2 regions of the Haloimpatiens massiliensis genome follow, and region 1 is predicted to be linked to the other one. Evidence: a T-box and tRNA genes for the amino acid it is inferred to sense, from the RefSeq annotation. Region 1 holds a T-box; the other holds one or more tRNA genes.
What was found. A T-box is a leader RNA that pairs with one kind of tRNA and senses whether it is charged. The one in region 1 lies ahead of ileS (isoleucine--tRNA ligase), so its partner is inferred to be a tRNA-Ile.
Positions count from the first base shown of each region.

Region 2: it has a tRNA-Ile gene. The T-box ahead of ileS (isoleucine--tRNA ligase) is inferred to sense a tRNA for this amino acid. The anticodon was not compared.

Region 1 covers NZ_LT854640.1:1,946,284-1,967,106, reverse strand. Annotated here, with positions in the region: gene C1715_RS17455 (OPT family oligopeptide transporter) at 1-544, shown strand, start outside; gene C1715_RS17450 (PqqD family protein) at 840-1,181, shown strand; gene C1715_RS17445 (hypothetical protein) at 1,243-1,602, shown strand; gene C1715_RS17440 (OPT family oligopeptide transporter) at 2,688-4,604, shown strand; gene C1715_RS17435 (PqqD family protein) at 5,031-5,372, shown strand; gene C1715_RS17430 (spore coat protein) at 5,462-5,944, opposite strand; gene C1715_RS17425 (CPBP family intramembrane glutamic endopeptidase) at 6,277-7,302, shown strand; T-box leader at 7,398-7,653, shown strand; gene ileS (isoleucine--tRNA ligase) at 7,876-10,989, shown strand; gene C1715_RS17415 (DNRLRE domain-containing protein) at 11,164-18,618, shown strand; gene C1715_RS17410 (hypothetical protein) at 18,625-19,053, shown strand; partial or broken gene C1715_RS20130 (RHS repeat-associated core domain-containing protein) at 19,204-19,428, shown strand; gene C1715_RS19565 (GIY-YIG nuclease family protein) at 19,444-19,956, shown strand; gene C1715_RS17400 (hypothetical protein) at 19,969-20,547, shown strand; gene C1715_RS17395 (DUF4259 domain-containing protein) at 20,559-20,823, shown strand, end outside.
Region 2 covers NZ_LT854640.1:896,269-899,931, forward strand. Annotated here, with positions in the region: gene C1715_RS12445 (pyridoxal phosphate-dependent aminotransferase) at 1-271, shown strand, start outside; gene C1715_RS12450 (GNAT family N-acetyltransferase) at 315-1,196, opposite strand; gene C1715_RS12455 (CotS family spore coat protein) at 1,247-2,293, opposite strand; tRNA gene C1715_RS12460 (tRNA-Ile) at 2,408-2,484, shown strand; tRNA gene C1715_RS12465 (tRNA-Tyr) at 2,499-2,583, shown strand; partial or broken gene C1715_RS12470 (4-hydroxy-3-methylbut-2-enyl diphosphate reductase) at 2,684-3,520, opposite strand; gene cmk ((d)CMP kinase) at 3,548-3,663, opposite strand, start outside.

The DNA.
Region 1 (20,823 bases):
TATAGGTGTTTTAGCTACATCTATTGTAATAGGTTTTATAATGATAACGCTTAATAAAGCTTACGGATTTGGTTCAAAAGAATTGGGAGCACCACAGGCAACTCTTATGAAATTAGTTGTAGAAGGAATTATGTCAGGAAATCTTCCTTGGAACTTAGTATTTGTAGGAATTGGTTCTGCTGTTATGTTTGAATTATTTGGAATACCATCACTTCCAGTGGCAATAGGATTATACCTTCCAATACATCTTTCAACACCAATAATGGTTGGTGGAATTATTAAGGGTATACTTGATAAAAAAGTTAACAATGAAGAGGAATTGGCAGAGAGGAATGAAAGAGGAATACTTTATTCTTCAGGACTTATTGCAGGTGAAGGCTTGATGGGTGTTATTATAGCTGGTATAGTTGCAGCAAGAGGTAAGGCAATAGGATTTGCTGAACCAGTTTTAGGACAGGCTGCATCAATTATATTCTTTGTGCTTGTAATATTACTTCTTTTATATCAAGTATTTATTAAAAAATCAGCTTCAAATAAAGCATAGGTGAAGTAGGATATCTTGGAGTTTGGGATTCTATATTTATGGGATAAATATTAAAATGTTAATATATTAAGAATTAAGGGCATTTTATCCCTTAATTCTTTTTAAATATATTATAAATTTAACTTTCGCAGTTATAAATTATGATTTAAAATTAAAAACTAAATTTATATTTTATTTATTCACCTAAGGTAAATTTAAAAAATTATGTGTAAAAGTTAAGCCGTTACTGTAGCCACAAGTTATTTAAAGACATAGTTTCTAATATACATTAGTGGTTAAAATTGAGGAGGATTACATGAAAAAATTTGATGAAAATAAAAATGTATTGTTAATGATACCACAAAGAAAAGTTAATATTGAATGGGAAAAAAATGGTGAGATAATAACCTTGATTATAAAAAGAGAAAAATATATAGATAAAATAATGCATAAAATATTTAAAACACCTAAGGTAATAAGAATAGAATTAGACCAGATAGGAACTTTCGTATGGGAAAATTGTGATGGAATTAAAAACATAAATGATATATCTAAACAAATGAAAAGTCATTTTGGACAAAAAATAGAACCCGTTTTAGAGAGACTTATTACATATATCAGAACTTTAAAAAATAATAATTTTATAGAATTACAATAATAAATTTATGTATAACTGCATAATATTAAATTAACAATTATAAAATATGGGGGGAGCTTCTATGAGGTATTTTATATATTTTATTTGTATTGTATTAATAACGATGAGTATGGTGTACATAGGAACTATAAAAGAAAGAAATCTAGCAGCAGGACTTACCAATAAGCTTTGTATAAAGTGTGCAGAAAAAGTTCTTAAGTATTTAAATAAAAATGAATATGCCAGTTTAAATGATGTACAAAATTTAATAAAAGGGGTATCTACATCTGTATTTTGGAGTAGAAAGAGAGTTCAAGTAGAAAATCCACTACAGTTTTCTAGAATAGTAACAGATAAATTATATAAAGAGGGAAAGATATCTATAAAAATGAGAAAAAATGAACAAATATTTACCCTAAAGCAAAATACACAGAAAGCATAAATTGTGACATAATACATTGAAGAAAAATCTGATTTTAATTCCGTAATAAATGTATAATTTGGGACCGTTCACAATACGCCAAGAACTTCTAAATGTCTCACAGTTAAAGCCCCTAAAGCTTTCAAACTCACTCGTTCCTCGTTCAAACATGAAAGCTTCTTAACGGGTCTTTAACTGTGAGACATAAGAAGTTTTAAGGCTAGTTCAATAGTCCCCAATTCTACATTTATTACTACATTAAAATCAGATTTTTAGTTTAATATGTTTATGGTTGGAGAAGAGAAGCCCACTAAAGGATGATTTTCCTCCACTACGTTACGGAAAATCTTTAATTTATAAAACAAATAAAAAGGCTCCCATAATCTTTTTAGGCGTAGCCTTTCGTTTAGAACTTAAATGCCGGTTATTAATAATATTTTGACTAATTGGAAGATACAATTAGTCACTTTAATTAGGTACTAGTAAATACATAATTATTAAAATAAAATATTGGATAAAATTTAATATATTTTACCATAATGCATTGGCTTGTATAAATCTTAGCTTTAATATTTAGACTGGCTGCCGCCAATAAAAGCTTGTAAAGGCTTAAAAGAAAAAGCTATAATTATTCGATTAATAGTGTAATTATAGTTTTTATTATCAAATTATTGTATTTATATATTTTTTATTTAATTAAAGATTTTCTGTAGCATAGCGGAGGAAAATCATCCTTTAGTAGGCTGTCTCCCCCATAAGTAATGTACGTATGAACCGAAAAATCTGTCTTTAAGGTAACAATAAATATATTTTTTTAGACTATTGAGCTAGCCTTAGAAATTCTTTGTTTTCAAATTTCAATACCCGTTAAGAAGCTTTCATGTTTGAGCGCCGTTAGAAGCGAGTTTGAAAGCTTTAGGGTATTAAAATTTGAAAACATTAGAATTTCTTGGCGTATTGCGAACAGTCTAATAAAATATATTTATTGTGGACTTAAAGACAGATTTTTCTTATGGCACTTGCTTCACAATTTTCTTATTTTAGGTATTTTTATAAATATAATTGAATATATTTGAGTATAAACAAAAATAAAAGGGAGGATTTGTATGAGTAAAAGGGGTTTGCCTGATGGAGCTTATGGCTTAAAAGAAGGGCAAGAATATATTCCTTATGTACCAAGTGATAAGGTGATGCCTGAATTCACTGTGCTTTCTGTAATTATAGGTATTATTCTTTCCGTTGTATTTGGTGCAGCTAATGCATATTTAGGGCTTAAAGTCGGTATGACTGTATCCGCTTCAATTCCAGCAGCGGTTATTTCTATGGCAATTGTAAGAGTTATACTAAGAAGAAAGTCTATACTTGAAAACAATATGGTTCAAACTATAGCATCAGCAGGAGAATCGTTGGCTGCAGGGGCTATATTTACACTTCCAGCTTTGTTTTTATGGGGAGAAAATCCAAGTGCTTTAGATATGGGACTTATAACTTTAATTGGTGGTGTACTTGGAGTTGTATTTATGGTTCCTATAAGAAGATACTTAATAGTTCAAGAACATGGAAAACTTCCTTATCCAGAAGGAGCAGCTTGTGCAGAGGTTTTAGTTGCTGGTGAAGAGGGAGGAGCTAGCGCAAAATTAGTATTTACTGGTGGATTAATAGGACTAGTATATAAGTTCATAGGGGATGGAATAAAATTATTTCCAACAGAAATTAGTTATGGATTCAAGGGAAATTTAAATGGAGCAGCTATAGGTATGGATGTATATCCTGCATTACTTGGTGTAGGATTTATAATAGGACCTAAGATTTCAGCTTATATGTTGGTAGGAGCTATTTTAGGATGGTTCTGTTTTATGCCTTTAATAGCTTTATTTGGAGGAGGCAATATTGTAGCACCGGCTACTAAAGCTATTGCATCAATGGATTATTGGGGCATATGGAGTAGTTACATTAAATATATAGGTGCAGGAGCAGTGGCAGCTGGAGGAATAATAAGCTTAATTAAGTCACTTCCAACTATAATATCATCATTTAAGCAAGCTGTTCAGGGATATAAAAATAAAGGAAAGGCTTCTATTTTAAGAACAGATCAAGAATTAAGTTCAAAGTTTATAATAATAGTTATAATAGCAGCTATAGTTCTAATGGTAGCACTTCCTCAAATAAAGGTTGGATGGCTTGGAGCTATACTTGTAGTTGTATTTGGATTCTTCTTTGTAACTGTATCTTCTAGAATAGTAGGGCTTGTAGGAAGTTCATCTAATCCAGTATCTGGTATGACCATAGCTACATTATTATTCACAGCAATTATAATGAAAGCTGCAGGATGGTCTGACACAAAAGGAATGGTAGCAGCACTTTGTGTAGGTGCAATAATATGTACTGCATCAGCTATAGCTGGAGATACTTCTCAAGATTTGAAGACTGGTTATTTGGTAGGATCAACACCAAAGAAACAACAAATAGGAGAGCTTATAGGAGTAATTGCATCAGCAGTATTTATTGGATTTATATTAATTACTCTTAATAAAGCGTATACTTTTGGATCTAAAGATCTTTCAGCACCTCAAGCTAGTTTAATGAAAATGGTTATAGAAGGTATAATGAAAGGAAACTTACCATGGAATTTGGTGTTTGTGGGTATAGCATCTGCTGTAATGATAGAAATATTTGGAATACCATCACTTCCAGTAGCTATAGGATTATATTTACCAATACATCTTTCAACTCCTATAATGGTCGGAGGAGCTATAAAAGGTATATTAGATAAGAAAGTTAAAGATGAAGCAACATTAAAAGAAAAGACAGAAAAAGGAGTATTGTATTCATCAGGACTTATAGCTGGTGAAGGATTAATGGGCGTTATAATAGCAGCAATAGTCGCAGCTAGAGGTAGCTTTGGACCTGAAGAGCCTATATTAGGACAATGGGTTTCTATAATATTCTTCTTAATAGTTACCCTAACGCTACTATATCAAGTATTTTGGAAAAAGAAAAAAATAGTAAATAATTCTAAATAGTGATTCTATTTATAAATAAAACCTAAGGCACATTCAAATAAATAACAAGTCAGTATGCTAGTCTATTTTGAGTCATACTGCGTCAGCAGAACTCACCGATAGTTCTACTAGCGGCGGAACCTGCTTCCTTGTCTGACACAAAATATACCTGCATCTTTGACTTGTTATTTATTTTCATGTACCTAATTAAATACTAGATGCTGGGTACTAGAAATTCCTAGCATCTAGTTATATAAAAAAAGTAGTACAAATTACTTTAATAATTAAATATTGGAATTATATTATGAATTTTTATAAGTAATTTACTTGCGCAGTTATAAAATTATAAATTAAAACCGTATTTGTATTTCATTTATTAATTTAATGTGAATTTCAAAATTATGTGTTAAAGTTCAGTAAGCAAGCAGTAATTTTGGGGGTGTAATTTTGAAAAATAAAAAATTAAGGAAAAATGCTGTACTAATGATTCCATATAAAAATCCTGAAATAGAGTGGGAAAAGAAGGAGAATTTAATAATATTAGTTATTAATAGAAATAAAGTTTTTGATAAAATTATGCAAAAAATATTTAAGTCACCTAAATCTGTAAATATTGAATTGGATGAATTAGGGTCTTTTGTTTGGGAAAAATGTGACGGAGTAAGTAATATTAGAGATATATGTGAAGCGGTAAAACAGAGATTCGGTAAAGAGGCAGAACCGGCTATGGAAAGGCTACTTACGTACATAAAAATACTTATCAATAATAATTTAATAGAAATAACGTAGGTAGAATTTTAATTTAAAATTAAAGGCGGCCTTAATAGGCAGCCTTTTAGACTTTAAATATATTAAGTTATAAATAGTGAGATTTAAAATTATTGGCCGTTATATAAACCTCTGGAGTTCATATAATTAAATATATCTTCACCATGTTTTTGTTCTTCCTTTTGAATGTGGTTTAACACTTCTCTAGCATGAGAATCTTTAAATTCAAAAATTGTAGTATCATAAGTATTAGATACGTATTTTTCTGTCATTAATAGGTCTTCGCATAATTTACCGTCTGCAACATTATCCATTCCCGTAGCTGTAGTTGAAGTATTCATATTTTGCGTAGGATTATTAGCAGCATTTTGTGCACTTCCACTACTTTGCTGATTTAAACTAGGTACTTGGCCATTTAACATTTGATTTATGGTGTTTAAATGTTCTTGTTCCTGAGAAGCATGATTTAAAAACATTTGCTTTAAACTTGGGTCCGTAGCTCTATTAGCGTAATTTGTATATTTGTCAATACACAATTGCTCATGAGATTTTTGGTCTTGTAAAAGTAACCTTTCTTTTTGAGATAAATTCATGAGAATTCCCCTTTCTATAAATGTATATTTTTATATATTTATTAATATTTTGTGTGAAAATAATTTTTTTATACTAATAAGTCATTTTAGTATATATGAACATTTCATTTAATTAATAACTCAACTTTCGCACATAAAGCTCAAGCTCTACATTAGATTAATAAGGGTTTTTAATTTAAAATTTAAAATTTAAAAGTAATTCAACCGTTAGTGACAGTTAATCATTGATAATTATAAATTTAATTTAAATAATACTAATTTGAATTAATACCAAATATGTATTATAATGAGAAATAAAAGTCGAATAAATATGATATAATGGGGTGATGAGTGTGGAAAAGAGGGTTCATAAAGGAAATTTATTTATAATGTTTTTAGTAATCCTAAATATATCCTTTGCAATTTTAGCTGATCCTTTAAATAAAGTTTTTAAGCTAAGCAATTATTCATTAATGTTCATAGCTAATTTAGTATTTTTGGCCATACCATTAACAGTATACTTTATAATAAACAGAGAATCTGCTAAAGATGTATTAAGGATAAAAGTTTTAGGTGGTAAGGACTTGTTAATGATAATTTTAATATCTATATTGGTTCAGCCTTTACTTAATTGTTTATCTGGTATAGTTGCTTTAATGCTTCCTAATAATGTAGCAAATTTGCTTTCAGGAAGTATTGATGTGCCTATATGGATTAGACTTTTAGTTATAGCTGTTATGCCGGCTGTTCTAGAAGAACTATGTGTAAGAGGAGTGGTTTTATCTAATTATAAACATATAGGACTTAAGAAATCCGCAATACTTACAGGATTATTATTTGCTATTTTACACATGAACATTCAAATGTTCCTATATACTTTTGTTATGGGAGTTTTATTTGCTTATTTAGTCCATATAACAGGATCAATATTTTCTTCAATGTTAAGTCATTTTATAGTTAATGGAACTCAAATTATAATGTCGGATATATCTGTTAAAAAGGCTATGGAAGCTGGAGAAAGCGTATCATCTTCAGCAGCAGATATACTTAATGGATCTTTAGCTACAAAAATAGGCTTTGTATTGGGGCTATGTATAGTGGCTATTATATCATTTATAATAGTAAATATGCTTATGAAAAAGTTAGCAAAAAATCATGGTATGGATTTAAAAAATATTGATGATATTAGGTTCAATAACAATGAATTTATTAATGAAGGAGTTATAAAAAATAAAATTTATAAAGAAGCTAAATTATCTGAGGAAGAGATAAGTTCCTCAAAGGAAAATAAAGAAAAAATAATGGATGTGCCACTTATAATTACTATTGCTATATATATTGTAGTTAATTCAATAAATATATATAATATATTTAGTTAGATACATGAAAAGAAATTTGAAAATTTTAAAAGTTTTATTGACAATAAATTTTTGATATAATATAATAGTAGGAAGTTGAATTCTATATATTGTCTTAAAAAGCTGTGATTAGGAAGAGTACTATACTTGAGGTCTTAAAGAGAGTCGGGGAAGGTGGAAGCCTGGCAGGTAAGAGTTTAGGAAAATCACCTATGAGCTGAAGACCGAATTTTTAAAAGTAAGTCTATCCGTAATTCTGCGTTAAAGAATAGAGTAATCACTGGTGCGAAAGTATTTTGTTTTGTGCAAAGAGTGCTTGAAGTGTATATTAACCATTAGGTGGTATAGCGAAGTTATGACTTCGTCCTATTGAGGACGGAGTCTTTTGTTATTTTTAAAGTAATTTATTGAAATATTATAATATTTAACAGAAAGGTTAGATGAACTTTATAGTGGAGGGAAACTTATATGGTTAGATATATTCACCAAGAGATTGCTATTTCCTATAAGTGGTGATAGTTTACACTAAAGTTTGAAAAACTAAAGTTATAAAGTTAAGGAATATTTAGTATATAAAGGAAAGGAGTTTGTATAATGTACAAAAAAGTAGATGCTTCTAGAAGTTTTACTGAAATGGAAAAAGACATATTAAAACTTTGGGAAGAAAGAGATATAGTTAAAAAGAATTTTGATTTAAATAAAGATGGAGAGTATTTTACATTTTATGATGGACCTCCAACAGCTAACGGAAAACCTCACGTAGGACACGTTTTAACAAGAGTTATGAAGGATTTAATCCCAAGATATAAGGTAATGAAGGGATATAAGGTTTTAAGAAAAGCAGGATGGGATACTCATGGACTTCCAGTAGAGCTTGAAATAGAAAAGTCTCTAGGAATTTCAGGAAAAGACCAAATTGAATCTTACGGTGTTGAAAAATTTATAAAACAGTGTAAGGAAAGCGTATTTAAGTATACAGACATGTGGAAGAAAATGTCTGAAGAAATGGGATATTGGGTTGATATGGATGATCCATATGTAACATATCACGACAATTATATAGAGTCTGTATGGTGGGCATTAAAACAAATGTGGGATAAAGATTTGTTATATAAAGGACACAAAGTACTTCCATACTGCCCAAGATGTGGAACAGGTCTTTCTTCTCATGAAGTTGCTCAAGGATATAAGGATGTTAAGGATTCAACAGCGATAGTTAAGTTTAAGGTAAAGGGAGAAGAAAACAAGTACATACTTGCTTGGACGACAACTCCTTGGACACTACCATCTAATATGGCTTTAACTGTAAATAAGAAATATGATTATATAGAGGCTAAGGTTGGAGAAGAAGTATTCGTATTAGCTAAAGAATTAGCTCCAGTTGTATTAAAGGATATGGAGTATGAAATAGTTAAGGAATTTAAAGGAGAAGAGCTTCTAGGCCTAGAGTATGAACAATTATTTAAGTTCCAAGCTCCAGTGGGAAAGGCTCATTACGTTATACATGGAGATTTTGTAACTTTATCTGATGGTACAGGAATAGTTCATACTGCTCCAGCTTATGGTGAAGATGATAGCATTGTATGTAAGGCTAATAACATACCTTTAATGAATCTAGTAGATGCAGAAGGTAAGTTCGTAGAATGCGTAACTCCATGGGCAGGAATGTTTGTTAAAAAGGCAGACCCTAAAATAATAGAGTATATGGCAGAGAATAATATGTTATTTAAAACTGAAAAATATACTCACTCATACCCACATTGCTGGAGATGTGACACACCACTTCTATATTATCCAAAGGATAGCTGGTTTGTAAGAATGACATCTCTTAGAGATAAACTTTTAGAAAACAACAACAAGATAAATTGGTATCCAGATAACATTAGAACAGGAAGATTTGGAAAATTCCTTGAAAATGTTATTGACTGGGGTATATCAAGAGATAGATACTGGGGTACTCCACTTCCAATATGGGAATGTGAATGTGGTCACAGAGAATGTATAGGAAGCAGAAAAGAATTAGAAGAAAAGGGCATAAATGTTCCAGAAAATGTAGAACTTCACAAGCCATATATAGATGAGGTTAAGCTTACTTGCCCACATTGTGGAAAGGAAATGAAGAGAACAGCAGAAGTTATAGACTGTTGGTTTGACTCAGGTTCAATGCCATTTGCACAGCATCACTATCCATTTGAAAATAAAGAAGTGTTTGAGAAGAACTTCCCAGCACAATTTATTTCTGAAGCAGTGGATCAAACTAGAGGATGGTTCTATACATTACTTGCTATATCTACTGGAATATTTGACACTAATCCATTTGAAAATTGTGTGGTATTAGGTCATGTACTTGATAAACATGGAATTAAGATGTCAAAACACAAGGGAAATGTAGTAGATCCATTTGATGTTATAGAAACTCAAGGAGCAGATGCTACAAGATGGCACTTCTACACAGCTAGTGCACCATGGCTTCCAACTAGATTCTCTAAGGATGATGTGGCAGAGGTTCAAAGAAAATTCTTAAGTACCTTCTGGAATGTATATTCATTCTATGTATTATATGCAGAGTTAGATGGTTTCAATCCTTTAGAGTACAAGAACTTTGTTTCAGAAAATGTAATGGATAAGTGGATAATGTCAAGACTTAACACATTAGTTAAAACTGTAGATGAGGATCTTGATAATTATAAAATAACTAAGGCAGCTCTTACTATAGAAGAATTCGTTGATGAACTTTCTAACTGGTATGTAAGAAGAAATAGATCTAGATACTGGACTACAGAGCTAACAGAGGACAAAATAGGGGCATATGTAACATTATATAGAGTTTTAGTTACTTTATCTAAAGTGTCATCACCATTTATACCATTTATAGCTGAAGAAATGTATCAAAATCTAGTGGTTAATTTAGATAAACAGGCTCCAGAAAGTATTCATTTATGTAAGTGGCCAGAATACAATGTAGAGCTTGTAAATGAAGAACTTGAAAGAGAAATGGATATAGCTTATAAGATAGTTAAGCTTGGAAGAAGCGCTAGAAATGGAGCTAACATAAAGAACAGACAGCCACTTTCTAAGATGCTTGTTTCCACAAAGACTCTTCCAGAATACTATGGAGATATAGTTAAAGATGAGCTTAATATAAAAGAAATAGCCTTTGGTGCAGACTTATCAGAGTGCGTTAATTTTGAAATCAAACCTAACCTACCTGTACTTGGTAAAAGCTATGGTAAGTTAATACCAAAAATAAGAAAAGCATTAAGCCAAATGAATCAAATGAATTTAGCTCAAACTGTTCAAAATGGTGGAGTTGTTAAGGCTGACGTAGAAGGAACAGAAATAGAATTCAACAGTGAAAACTTACTTGTTACAATGCAAGGTCTTGAAGGATATGCTTTTGCTGGTGAGGGAGATTTAGGAGTAGTTCTAGATACTAATATAACTGAAGAGTTAAGAGAAGAAGGACACCTAAGAGAAGTATTAAGTAAAATCCAAAACATGAGAAAAGACAGTGGCTTTGAAGTAGCAGACAAGATAAAACTTTATGTTGACGGAAATGCTACCCTAGAAGCTGTAGTTAAGAAGTTCGAAGACTCTATAAAGAAAGAAACTCTTGCAGTAGAAGTTTTATACAATGCTGAAGCTGAATACACTGATATGAAGATTAATGGCGAAGACTTTAAAATGTCAATGCAAGTTGTAAAATAAATTGCTAGTAGCTTTAAGTTTCTAGTAAAATAATGAGGGAGCACCTATGAAAGGTGCTTCTTTTTTATTACAAAATGTTTATAAAAAAGTTACAAATAATTAAAATATATTGAAAAATAAGTAATTACCATGTATATTATATTTATGAATAAAAATGAAAAGGGGGAATATAATGTGAAATATTGCAAAAAAATTCTAGCGATATTTTTAGTTACATGCATGGTTTTAACTGTTAATCCTGTACATACCTTTGCTGCTATTAATGAAAAAAATAAGAAAAGTGTATACAGTGAACCTAAAAATGTATATGTTGAACCTAAAATGGAAGAAGAAGAAACAGAAAGATTAGAAGGAAATATAGTTAGGGAAATAACAGAGAATAGACAGGAAAATATTAAATATTTCTTAAAAGACAATAATACCTATGAAGCTGTTATATATCCTAAACCAGTACATTATATGGAAAGTGGTCAATGGAAGGATATAAATAATGACCTAGTAGACAAGGAAGAAAATGTAGAAGAGTTAATTACAAATGAATTAACTGCAGAAAGCAATAATAGTAAAAGTTTAATTAAAGAAAATGGTAATAGTAAAAGTTTAAGTGGAAAAAATAGTGATAGTAAAAGCTTAAATGAAAATAACAAAAAAATAAGAAAGAAAGTAGTCAAGAAAGGATTTTTAGAAAATACTAAGAATGATTTTAAAGTAAAAATAGCCAAAGATTTAGATGAAAAAGACCTAATGACAATAACTAAAGGTAAATATCAAATAAAATGGGGATTAGATAGAACTAAAGAAGCAAAGGTGAAGAAAAAATCAAAAGCACAAAAGAAAGCAAAAGATGTTAAAGAATTAGAGAAATCGGTGAAACAATTATCAGAAGATACCTTAAAAAGAGTAAAATCCAAAAAATTAAGTAAGGCGAAAAAAGAAGAGCAAAAAAATATAATTGAGAAAAACGAAAAAAAGAAAACACTCTCCAATGTTTCTTCATCAGTTAAATTTGAGGAAATTTATCCAAATATAGATTTAGAATACGATGTAGTTTCAAAAGATGTAAAGGAAACTATCATAATAAATAAAGAAACAGAAAAAACTAATTTTCAGTTCAACTTAAATGCAAAAAATTTATTGCCCAAACTTGAAAAAGATAATGTAATAGTATTTTATGATAAAAATAATACATCTACAGAAATCTTTAAAATTGATGCACCTTATATGATAGACGCAAAGGGAGAAAAAAGTACTGACATAGTAGTGAAGCTTGAGGAAAATAAAAAAGGATATATATTATCTTTAATTCCTGATGAACAATGGATGCAAAAAAGTGAAAGACAATATCCAATTAAAATAGATCCTAGTGTGGAAACTAGCACTAATGTAAACGATATCAAAGATACGTTTGTAGGTGAGGGATATCCAACTAAGAATTATGGACAAGCGCATTTATTAGAAACAGGTTATGGAAAGTACAGTAAGAGGACTAGAACTTATATAAAGTTTGATAATCTTCCAAAGTTAACTTCTAGTGACATAGTGGTAAAAGCACAATTAAATTTACAATTAAGTAAATCCAATTCCAAACAATATCAAGTAAATGCATATAAGCCTAAAGCAAATTGGAATTCTTTATCTATAACATGGAGAAATCAGCCAGGGTATGATTTGACTGTGTTAGATTATCAATTGGTGAAGGATGCAAAATGGTATAGCTGGGATATAACTAAATTAGTAAAAGAATGGTACACAAAAGGACAAAATTATGGTATAGCACTGCAGCATAAAAACGAAGGAAGTTCTGCAGGATATAATGAATTTGTTTCATCAGATATATCTAGTCAATATCATTACGCTAGACCTACAGTATCTATAGGGTATGTTAGTAATGCAGGACTTGAAAATTATTGGACATATCATTCACACGATGTAGGAAGAGCAGGAGAAGGGTGTGTTAACGATAGCACAGGAAATCTAGTTTTTGTTCATGAGGATTTATCCATGAATGGAAATAAAATGCCTATTGCTATTAGTCATGTATTTAATAGCAATGAAAAGAATAATTCTATTGGATATGGTAAGGGATGGAGATTAAATATAAGCCAAAGGATTGCAAAAGTAAGTAATCAAAATAAATATGTTTATACAGATGGAGATGGTACAAGGCATTATTTAAATTATGATTCTAAAGAAAAGAAATATAAGGATGAATCAGGCATTGATATAAGTATGACTATTGATTCCTCCAATGTTAATGAAAGGTTTAGAATAAAGGATAAAGGCTCAAATCAATTAACCTTTACGGCAAGTGGATATTTACGAAAGATAATAGATAACAATGGAAATGCCCTTACTCTTTCATATAGTGGGGCTAAACTTGTACAAGCAACAGATGGAGCTGGGCGAGTTACCAAGCTAGATGTTAATAAAAATGGATATTTAATAGGAATAACGGACCCTAGTGGCAGAAAAATTAGTTTTGCCTATGGAGGAATTAATCTAACGAAAATAACATATCCAGATGGAAAGTACACTGTTTACAGATATGATTCCAATAGTAATTTAGTTGGAGCTGATAACTTCGATGGGTACAAGGTTTCTTATAGTTATAGTAGTGTTGCACCGCAGAAGGTAACTAAGGTACAGGAAATAGGAACAGATGGGAAATTGGGTCAAAAGCTTGAAATGGAATACGGATATAATACTACTGTATTTAAGGATTCCAAGGGGAGAAAAGAAATATATCAATTTAATGATTATGGAAATACAGTTTCTATAAGAGATGATGAGGGCAATGCTTTATATTATCAATATAAAGATAAATTAAATAAAAATAATAAATTATCCTTACAATCTAAGCTCCAAAAACCTATAATGAATTATTTGAAAAATCATAATGTTGAGAATAATGGTGAGTGGAGTTTAGGTGATTGGACAGGAGCAAAGGGTAGCGGAGAGATAACTAGCACAAATAGTTATTTAGGAAGCAAATCATTAAAAATAACAAAGACTAATAATGTTAGCAGAAATTTTTATGGACAAACTCTAAGTTTAGAAAAAGGGAAAACCTATACTCTATCATCATATATAAAAACCAAGAATATTTCAAATACCAATGGCGCAGGAGCTACAGTATTTGTAAATTATCAAAAAAATGATGGTAAATGGGAAACCGTAAATAGTAAATATATTAATGGAACAAATGATTGGGAAAGGCATGAGGTTAAGTTTACAGTGCCAAAAGATGCAGCAAGTACTATTGTCTATGCAAGAGTTGGTATAGTAGGGGAAATGGGAGATGCATATTTTGATTGTTTACAATTGGAAGATGGTGCAGTTGCAAATAGATACAATTTAGTTGAAAATCCTAATTTCACTTATTATTTAAATAATTGGAATAAAAGCTCTTATTGTACAAGCAATGATAAAGTGGTTACCACTTCAGATAGTACTTATCCCAGTATATTAGGTAAGGAAAAAAGAGTAGCTACTATTAGTGGTGAAGCAACAAAAGATAAAAGCATATATCAATATCTTAATGTATCAGGAAAAAAAGGAGATGTATTTGTTGTAGGAGGTTGGGCTAAAGCCAATTCTGTTAGAATTAGATATCCAAGATATTTTGCATTAGATGTAGGATTTCAAAAGAGTGATGGTGGTTATGAATGGCATGTTATATCTTTTAATGAAGATTCAAGTCAGTGGCAGTATGCATGTGATAGAATAAAGGCAAATAGTGATTATAAGAATGTAATAGTATATTGTCTATACTATCAAAATGAAAATTATGCATATTTTGATGGAATACAATTTTATAAAGAGGAGTTTGGTGAAAGCTACCAATATGACGAAAAGGGTAATGTAATATCCACCAGTGATCTTGCAGAAAAGAAGTCAAAGTTTGAATATGATGGTAATAATGATTTGATAAAATCTGTAAGTCCAAAGGGTAGCGAGTTTAAATATAAATATGATTCAAAACACAATTTATTAAATGCTACTTCTGGGGAAAATGTAGTGTATTCTTTCGAGTATGATAGCAGTGGAAATGCTAAAAAAGCTAAGATTGGAAGTAACACATTATTTATGCAGTCTAAGGCAGAGTATACCTCTGATGGAAACTATCTAAAATCAATGACTGATTCATCAGGAAATACTGTACAATATAATTACGATACAAAAAAGGGAACACTTAAATCAGCTACAGATGCTAAAGGAAACAGTATTAGTTATGAATATGATAATCTAGATAGACTTGTAAAGACAAAGGGAAAAGCTAACTCTTCTACTGAGGCAGTTAATAGTTATAGCTATAGTAATGATAAGCTTAAAAATATAGGACATAATGATTTTAACTATTCCTTTGACTATGATGCCTTTGGAAGAAATTCAAAGGTAAATATAAGTAATGGAAATGGAACAAAAAATTTAATAGAAAATATATATGAGCAAGTTACAGGAATGCTTAAAACCTCAAAGTATGGTAATGGACATGTGATAAATTATAAATATGACAATTCAGATAGAGTAAGTGAAATAAGCTATTCTGGTGGCTCTACATCACAGGGTTCGTTTTCATATGAATACGATGCTAGTGGAAACTTAGCAAATCATTATGATAAAGTCAATAATGTAAATTACAGATACATTTATGATGCAGCAGATAGATTAGTAAAAATTAAAGATTCAAAAGGCGACACATTAAAGTATGGCTATGATGAAGATAATAATGTAAGCAGTATAAATGAAAAAATAAATAATAATTCCTATGTAACAAAATATGAATACGATAATGACAATAAGCTCTCTAAGGTTCATTATAATACAAAGGGACAGAGTAGTGAAAAAACAGAAACATTCCCATTAAATAATAGTTTAAAAAGTCTAAGTGGAATAGAGCCATATAGCCAAAATACTATATTTGAAAAGGATGAGACAACAGGAAGAAATGTACTAGGAGCCTATGAAGGAAGTAAAAATTTAATACCTAATTCATCCTTTGAAGATGGAACAAAGTCATGGCGTATATCTGATTGGAATAGATTCAGTGGAAATTGTAGAATAGTAGACGATGGGGTAAAGGGCAGTAAGTGCATAGAATCCTATGATACTAAAGGTAGTAGTGGAACTAGCAATACAAATTCAGTAGCCTATCAGGAAATTACATTTCCTTCTCCATTATCCATAGCCAAAGAATATACATTAAGTGCATATGCTAAAAGAATAGGTGCTTCTCAGCCGAAATTATCTGTGGAATGTATAGATTCATCTGGTAAACAATTATATTATTTGGTGGATACAAAAGAAATACCAGAAAGACAATGGAAAAGGATTAGTCATACATTTACACTACCAGCAAAGACCAAAATGTGTAGAGTAATAATAAGAACAGGGGTTAAAAATACAGATGTAGTGCGTTTTGATGGAGTGCAATTTGAAGAAAAAGGTTTCGCAGCACCATATACCTCTTCAAGTTCTAATGCTACAAAGATTTTATATAATCTAAATGTGAACAAAAATGCTGGTACTATGGGAACTTGGTTTAAGACAAGAAAAAAAGAAGACACAAGATACATGATAGTTAATGAAGGTAAAAATACTGAAATATTACTTATGTATATTGGCAATGATAATAAATTAAATATTGCCACAAGAAAAAAGAATACCATGTTTACTAATATAGTAACCTCTAAAGAAACTATAGAGGAGGATAAGTGGTATTTCGCAGCAATGACTTGGCAGTTAAAGGATAATAAGCTCACAGCTAAATTATATTTAAATGATAAACTAGTAGGTGAGGGAACTACAGATGACTTTATGGATTTTACAAAAGGTTCTACAGCCTTAGGAAGTACTACAAATGGAACTTATCAAATAAATGGGAACTTAGAACAATTTACCTATAGTTCACAAACTTTAAGTGAAGAGCAAATATCAAACTTATATAAAAACACATTAACTTCAAACAGCACATTAAGTTTAAACTATGACAGTTTAGGCAGAATGATATCAAAAAAACTAAGCACAGGATTAAAAGACTATATAACTAAATACGAATTTGAAGCAGGCAAAGAAGCAAATACCGCCACGTCCATAGTAAAATCAATAGATAATGGAGGAGAAAAGCTATATTACACCTATGATAAGAATGGAAATATAGAAACTATAGTTCAAAACAAAGGCACAGAAAAAGAAAAGACAATAAAATACCACTATGACGGTTTAAATCAAATTACAAGAGAAGATAATGGTATTTTGGGAAAAACTATAACTTACAGTTACGATGGAGGAGGAAATTTAACCAGTAAGAAAGAATATAAATATACAACAGCAGAATCACTAGGTAACTGTACAAAAGCTTACAACTACAATTACGGTGATTCTATCTGGAAAGACAAGCTAACAAATTTTGATGGAAAAGAAATAACCTATGATAACATAGGAAATCCATTAACCTATAACGGATACACTTTCACCTGGGAAAGAGGAAGAATGTTATCCTCAATAAAAGGTAATGGCAAGGATATAAAATTCAAATACAATGATCAAGGCATAAGAACAGAAAAAACAGTAAATGGTGTCACCACAAAATATCACCTAGTGGGCGGCAGTGTAACCTATGAAGATAATGGAAAAGACAGAATATACTACACTTACGACAGTTCAGGCAAACTTATAAGCATGAACCTAAACGGAACAGAATACTATTATGTAAGAAATGCTCAAGGTGACATTATAGGATTAATAAATGCCCAAGGGGAAAAGGTTGTATCTTACACCTATGATTCATGGGGAAAACTTATCTCTATAGAAGGAAGTTTAAAGGATACAGTAGGAGAGAAGAATCCTTATAGGTATAGAGGATATAGGTACGACAGTGAGACAGGAATGTATTATCTGCAAAATAGATACTATAATCCAGAATGGGGTAGATTTATCAATGCAGATGGGATTATAGGTGAAACGGGAGAATTATTAGGACATAATTTGTTTGCTTACAGCAAGAATAACTGGGCAAATATGAGTGACTATAGTGGATTCAGACCGGTATATACTTTAGGTGAAGAGACAGAGGCAATGAGGGCAGCGTCTTATGCGGTGATGAATAGAACTAGAGCCAATAGAGTTTCTAGAGCAAGTGGAAGAGTTGAAAAGTATTATCCTTCAGTTTCTGGTAAAATGTCAGCTGCTTATGGAACGTCAATAGGAGTAGTTGAGAATATTTCTAGAAAATCGGTAGGATATATAGATAAAAGTAACGCTATACACTTTTATCCTAAGACGAGCATAGTTCAAAAGATGTATCCCTATGCACAAAAGGCTAAAAAACTATCAAAATGGTTTACAGTAATAACAAGTGGATTTGATATAAGTAAAACATGGGATCCATCTGTAAAAATGCCTTTATGGAAAAGGGCACTAAAGACAGGGGTTCAAGTAGGTGGAATAGTGGCAGGTTGTGCAGTTGGAGCAACTATTTCAGGACCCATTCTTGCAGCTGGTATGGCTGGTGGGACTGTAGGAACAATGATTGCAGGTATTGGAGGTGCACTTGCTATAGATTATTATATAGGTGAAAAAATAGGCAGTATGCAAGAAAGAATATATAAAAAATTTGGAATGGAGTAGTTAATTATGATTTATAGAACTAAGAAGACTTCATTAATTTTCCCCTTTTTTGTTATAATTGGTATACTATATTTTGTTTATAATGTTAATGATATTATATGGAAAATATGGGGAGGATGTAGTGGAATTTGGGCGTTAGTCATATATGTATTTGCAATATTTAAATACTACAAAGTAGAAGATACAAAGATTACCTATAATTCAGGAATAAAAAAGCATGAAATTTTATGGGAAGATATATGTAGAGTATATATAACAGGCGAAGGTGTTTTTGCAGCAATAAGAGTTGATTACGGTTTATTTGCAGAAAACGATATGATTATAGGTAGAGATATAAAAGGACAAAAGGACCTGGTAAAAACAATACTTGAAAAGACCGAAAATAATCCTAATATATCTATAGACAGAAGATTAGATGATTTTTTAGATAGTTAGGTATTTGTAAGTAGCCTGAAGGTAATTACTTTAGGTTACTTATTAATATAAATATAGAGTTTAAAATTTAGCTCAAGAAGGGCTTTTTTTATTAAATTAAAAATGATTTTTAGGATGAATGTAGAATTACATATAAAGGAATAAACTTAGGGAAGTTTAAAGGATACAGTAGGAGAGAAAAATCCTTATAGGTATAGAGGATATAGGTATGACAGTGAGACAGGACTATACTATCTTCAAAATAGGTACTATAATCCAGAATGGGGTAGATTTATCAATGCAGATGGGATTATAGGTGAAACGGGAGAATTACTCTCACACAATATTTTTGCATATTGTAATAATAATTTTGTAAATTTTAATGATCCAAGTGGTTACTTACGTTGCGCATTGGATTATGAAGGTGGCGGCGGAGGTGGAGGTGCCATTGCTATTCCACTTGTTAGTGGAGGACTTAAAGATTGCCTAAAAGGATTAGGATACGGAGCCATTGGAACAATAAAGGCAATTGGAGCGGCTACAGTTGGTGTTACTGTTAAAGCAATAGCTTCTAATGAAAGATCTAAAAAACAGCATGCAGTATATGCTGTTAGAAATAAAGGTAAAGTAATATATATAGGAAGAACTAAGCAGGGAGTAAAGAAACGATTTAAGCAACATATTAGGAAAAATAGATTTTCAAAGAAATGCGATGTTGTAACATTATATGATAATTTGAATTATTATCAAGCCAGAGGTATTGAACAAATTGCATATGAATACTATCTCGCCAAGGGAAATGATATGAAAAATAAGATACAACCAATTTCTCCATCAAATATTAAAAAGGATTTGTATATGAAAGCAGGAACTGCACATATAATTATGTGGGATGGTGGAGCCGTATTAAGAGAAAATGAATAAAGGAGGATCTTTATGCCTAGAAGAAAAAAAATAAAAATTGGAGATATATTTAAGTTTGCAGTACCAAATGATGTTGAAGAGTATCTTTCGCAGGAAGATTTGCATAGAAACGGAATTGCAAATATTTGTAATGAATTAAGAGAAACAGAAGGATACTTTGTTGTTATAAATATAGATGAAGATGGATTACCTTTTGTTGCAATAAAAAAAGTTGACAAAAACAATCCCTCTTTAGAGGAAATAAATAGTTCTAAAACTATAAAAGTAATGTGGATTTTTGATTTTGTAGTATATGAAGAGGGATTTGAAAGAATGGGAAATTTAAAGATAGAACCAGTTATAATTAATACATTTTGGCGTGTTAGAGATAGTGAGTTTAATGATTTCTATAATGGAAAGGAGGTTGAAATTTTAATTAAAAAACAAGATGGAGGATTTCATGCAGCGGTAACAATAGGTTCTACATTTGATGTAAATATAATTAAAGAATTATATAAAAGTCCATCTCTTAATTATAGTGGTGCTTTAATAGCATCATATATATTAAACTATAGTAGGGATGAAAATGATATAAATACATTAAAGTTTTAAGGAGGATTATTATGGGAACTTGGGATATGCAGGTTTTTGAAGATGATTTAGCAATGGATATAAAGGATAGTTTTGAAGAATTAATAGAAGAGGGTGAGACTGTAGAAACAGCTATAGAAAATATTTTGGAGGAGTTTGAAGATTGCTTAGAGGATTTTGATGACGGTGTAACAACAATTTTAGCATTAGCTACCATAGCAATAGAAAGAGGAGTAATTACCAAAAGGTTAAAGAGAGAATTTACGAGAGTTATTAATAATAATGAATATTGGAATT
Region 2 (3,663 bases), 1.1 Mb from region 1:
AGGAGTAGTATGTAAAAAACCTACTGGAGCATTCTACGTAGTTGCTAAATTACCTGTTAAAAATGCTGAAAACTTTGCGAAATGGCTTTTAACAGATTTCTCTTATGAAAATAAAACTGTTATGGTTGCCCCAGCACAAGGTTTCTATGCAAACGAAGGTTTAGGAGTAGATGAAATAAGAATATCCTACTGCTTAAATAAAGATTCATTAAAAGATGCTATGAATTTATTAAAAATTGCCATTGAAGAGTATAAGAAAACAGAAAAATAAAATATAAAATAAAACCTCCAGATTATTGTGAAATCTGGAGGTTTTATTTTATAAGTTGCCATTTACAAGTCTCCTCTTCTATATAAAATCCCATAGAAGTATAAAGATTTATAGCTACTTTATTTTCTGAACTCACCTTTATATTTACCAATTTATAATTTGCTTTATAAATTCTGTTTAGAATAAAACTTAAAAAATATTTACTGTACCCAAGTCCTCTGTATTTAGATATTATGCCGAAGTTTACAATGCAAGGTATGTCCTCCTCTTCAAATATAACTTGGCCATACCCTATATATTCATTCTTTAGCTTTAATAAAAAACAACCATCATTATAATAGTATTTTTGCTTTTTTTCAAAAAATATATCATCTAAAGTTAATGGAATCCTATTATTACTTTCAAAAATAGAGTTTTGAATTTTACATCTTAAACTATCCCCTTTTTCATCATAAACATTACAGATTTCTACTGAACTAGGTTTATTTATACACATGTAACAATTTAGGTTTTTCTTCATTTTCAATGTACCATTGTTTTTTTTAAATCCTAATGAATACAAAATATTAAAATTGTAGTCATTTTTATTGCAAACATAATTTACAGAAAAAGTATCTTTAAAAGCATAATTTACAAGTTTACTATAAGCCTCTAAGTTATATTTATATTTATCCCCCACATTAAAAGCTCTTATCTTATAATTATAGCGATTTAACTTATAGAGCCATATATATCCTATATAATTTAAAGACTCTTCATGCTGCAGTAAAATCACTTTTTTCATCATAATAAATCTATCCATAGAAGTAATTTTATCATACAGATAAAAAAAGTCTTCATTTAAATCATTAAAAGTATTTCTCTCACTATTAAGCTCCCTAAAAATACTTATATTTGTGTTTCTTAATCTTTTACATGTAAACATATCTACCTCTTTAAAATAAAATTTATATTAATAATAACTATTTTTCATATTTAATAATTCTGTATATACTCTGAAAAATCCTCTATAAATTTATCTTCTAATTCATTACAATTTATTAATTTTTCTAATCTTTTAGAGTATTTTAATTCACTCCAGTTTTTATGTCTCACATATTTCTTTCTACCAAGTTTCCAAAACTTATGTGGAAATATAATTAATGCCAACATTATTTCTAATTCTTCCTTAGACAGTTTGTTAATAGAGCTATACGCTTCTATTATTAATTTGGCTTTTTGGAAATCCCATCTATAATTTTTTTTATACATAATACGCCTTATAAATTTTCCTATATCCATTACAGCTAAATCAAATACAATACTATTCAAATCAATTAAGTAATAATCTTCATCCTTCTTTATTATGTTTTGATAATAAAAACTGTTATGACATATGGTTTTATACTCCTTATCATTTCTACATAAATTATAATAGTTTGATGAATTTAATAAACTTAATGCCATGAGCCCTTTTTTATAAAACATATCTATGCAGTTATAGTATTCATTATCAAAGCTACTTTTAATTCTTTTGTTTTTAATAAAATTTCTGAACTTATCTAAATCATGAAGTTTTTTATTAAAACTTTCAGGCCATTTACCTAAATTATTTTTTAGCTTTATTTCTTTAGTATTTATTTTTCTAGAACATTTATGAAATCTAGCTAACAACTTTACACTACTTAATAGTTCATCTATATTATCTATATTACATTCTCTACCATCTATCCATTTTGTAGCATAAAAATTTATATTTTTATATTTAACCATTAAGTTATCTCTAGTAGTTTTTAAATACTCCGCTGTGTTATTAAAATGATTGTTTTTAAGTTCATTAACTAGATTCATACCATTCCTAACTTTATACTTTTTACTTCTTATTTTCTTTAAACATATAGTTTCCTTGTCCGTTTTAACTTTATACACACTTCTGTTTTTAGAGATATTCTCTACTTGTAAATCATACTTATTTAATATTCTAACTATAGTATTCCTTTCCTTCCTGTTCAAGTCTTGTTTATAACTAGAACGAGTTTCCATAAGATTTCCTCCTAATACTAGTGCTAATAGATTATATTAGACTTATAAAAAAATATTACTTATTTTGTTGACAAAAATTTATTTTTAATATATAATAATCCTTGTCGCCAACATGGATCTTTAGCTCAGTTGGTTAGAGCAACCGGCTCATAACCGGTTGGTCCGGGGTTCGAGTCCCTGAAGGTCCACCATTAATTTAATATTTGGAGGAGTTCCCGAGTGGCCAAAGGGGGCAGACTGTAAATCTGTTGCGTTTCGCTTCGATGGTTCGAATCCATCTTCCTCCACCAAAAATAGCTTAACTATAGGTTAAGTTATTTTTTATTCTCTATAAATATATATAAAGTTAATAAAGTCATCTTATTTTATCTAAGATGACTTTATCATTTTTATTTTATTCACAGTTTCCTCTATTATCCAGTCTGGGGTAGATGCACCAGCTGTAATTCCTATATTAATTATATCTTTATTTTCAAGAATTTCCATAGGTATTTCTTCAGCTCTTTCTATATGTATGGTGTTTTTGCAATTCTTGATACATATCTCATATAACTTAGTAGTATTAGAACTATGTTTACCCCCAATTACTATCATAGCATCTACATCCTTAGATAACTCCTCTGCACATTTCTGCCTAACTTCTGTAGCACTACATATAGTATTAAAAGCAACTATTTCTTTAGAATTCCTTATTACAGAATTCAATACATTTTGCCAATTTTTTTCTTTTTCGGTAGTTTGTGATACAACACAAACTCTCTTACCAATAGAAGATGAAATATCCCCTTCATTTTTAGCTACTAAAGCAGTGTTTTTGCACCATCCGTTTATTCCTTGAACTTCAGGATGATTTTTATCTCCCACAATTAGAATATTATATCCTAAATTATAATATTCTTTTACTCTCTTCTGAATACTTGCCACATAAGGACAAGTAGCATCGATTACTTCAAACCCTGCTTTTTTTAACTTTTCTAAAATTTCTAGTGATACGCCATGAGATCTTATAACAATTACATCATCAGCATTTAATTTATCTATTTCATTAATTTCTATTGGATATATATTTTTTCCTTTTAAATAATTTATAACATCATTATTGTGTATAAGAGGTCCTAAAGTATAAATCTTTTTTCCTTTTTCTCTTTGGCACTTAATAACCAAATCTACAGCTCTTTTAACTCCAAAGCAAAATCCAGACTTATCCCCTACAATTACATTTTTCATAATTAACCTCCAAATATATACTAAACTCTATTTTTTAATATTATCAATATAATAAGATATTTTATCTACTACACCATTTATATCTAAATTAGATGAATCTATTTCTATAGCATCTTTAGCTTTAGCTAAAGGACTTATTTCTC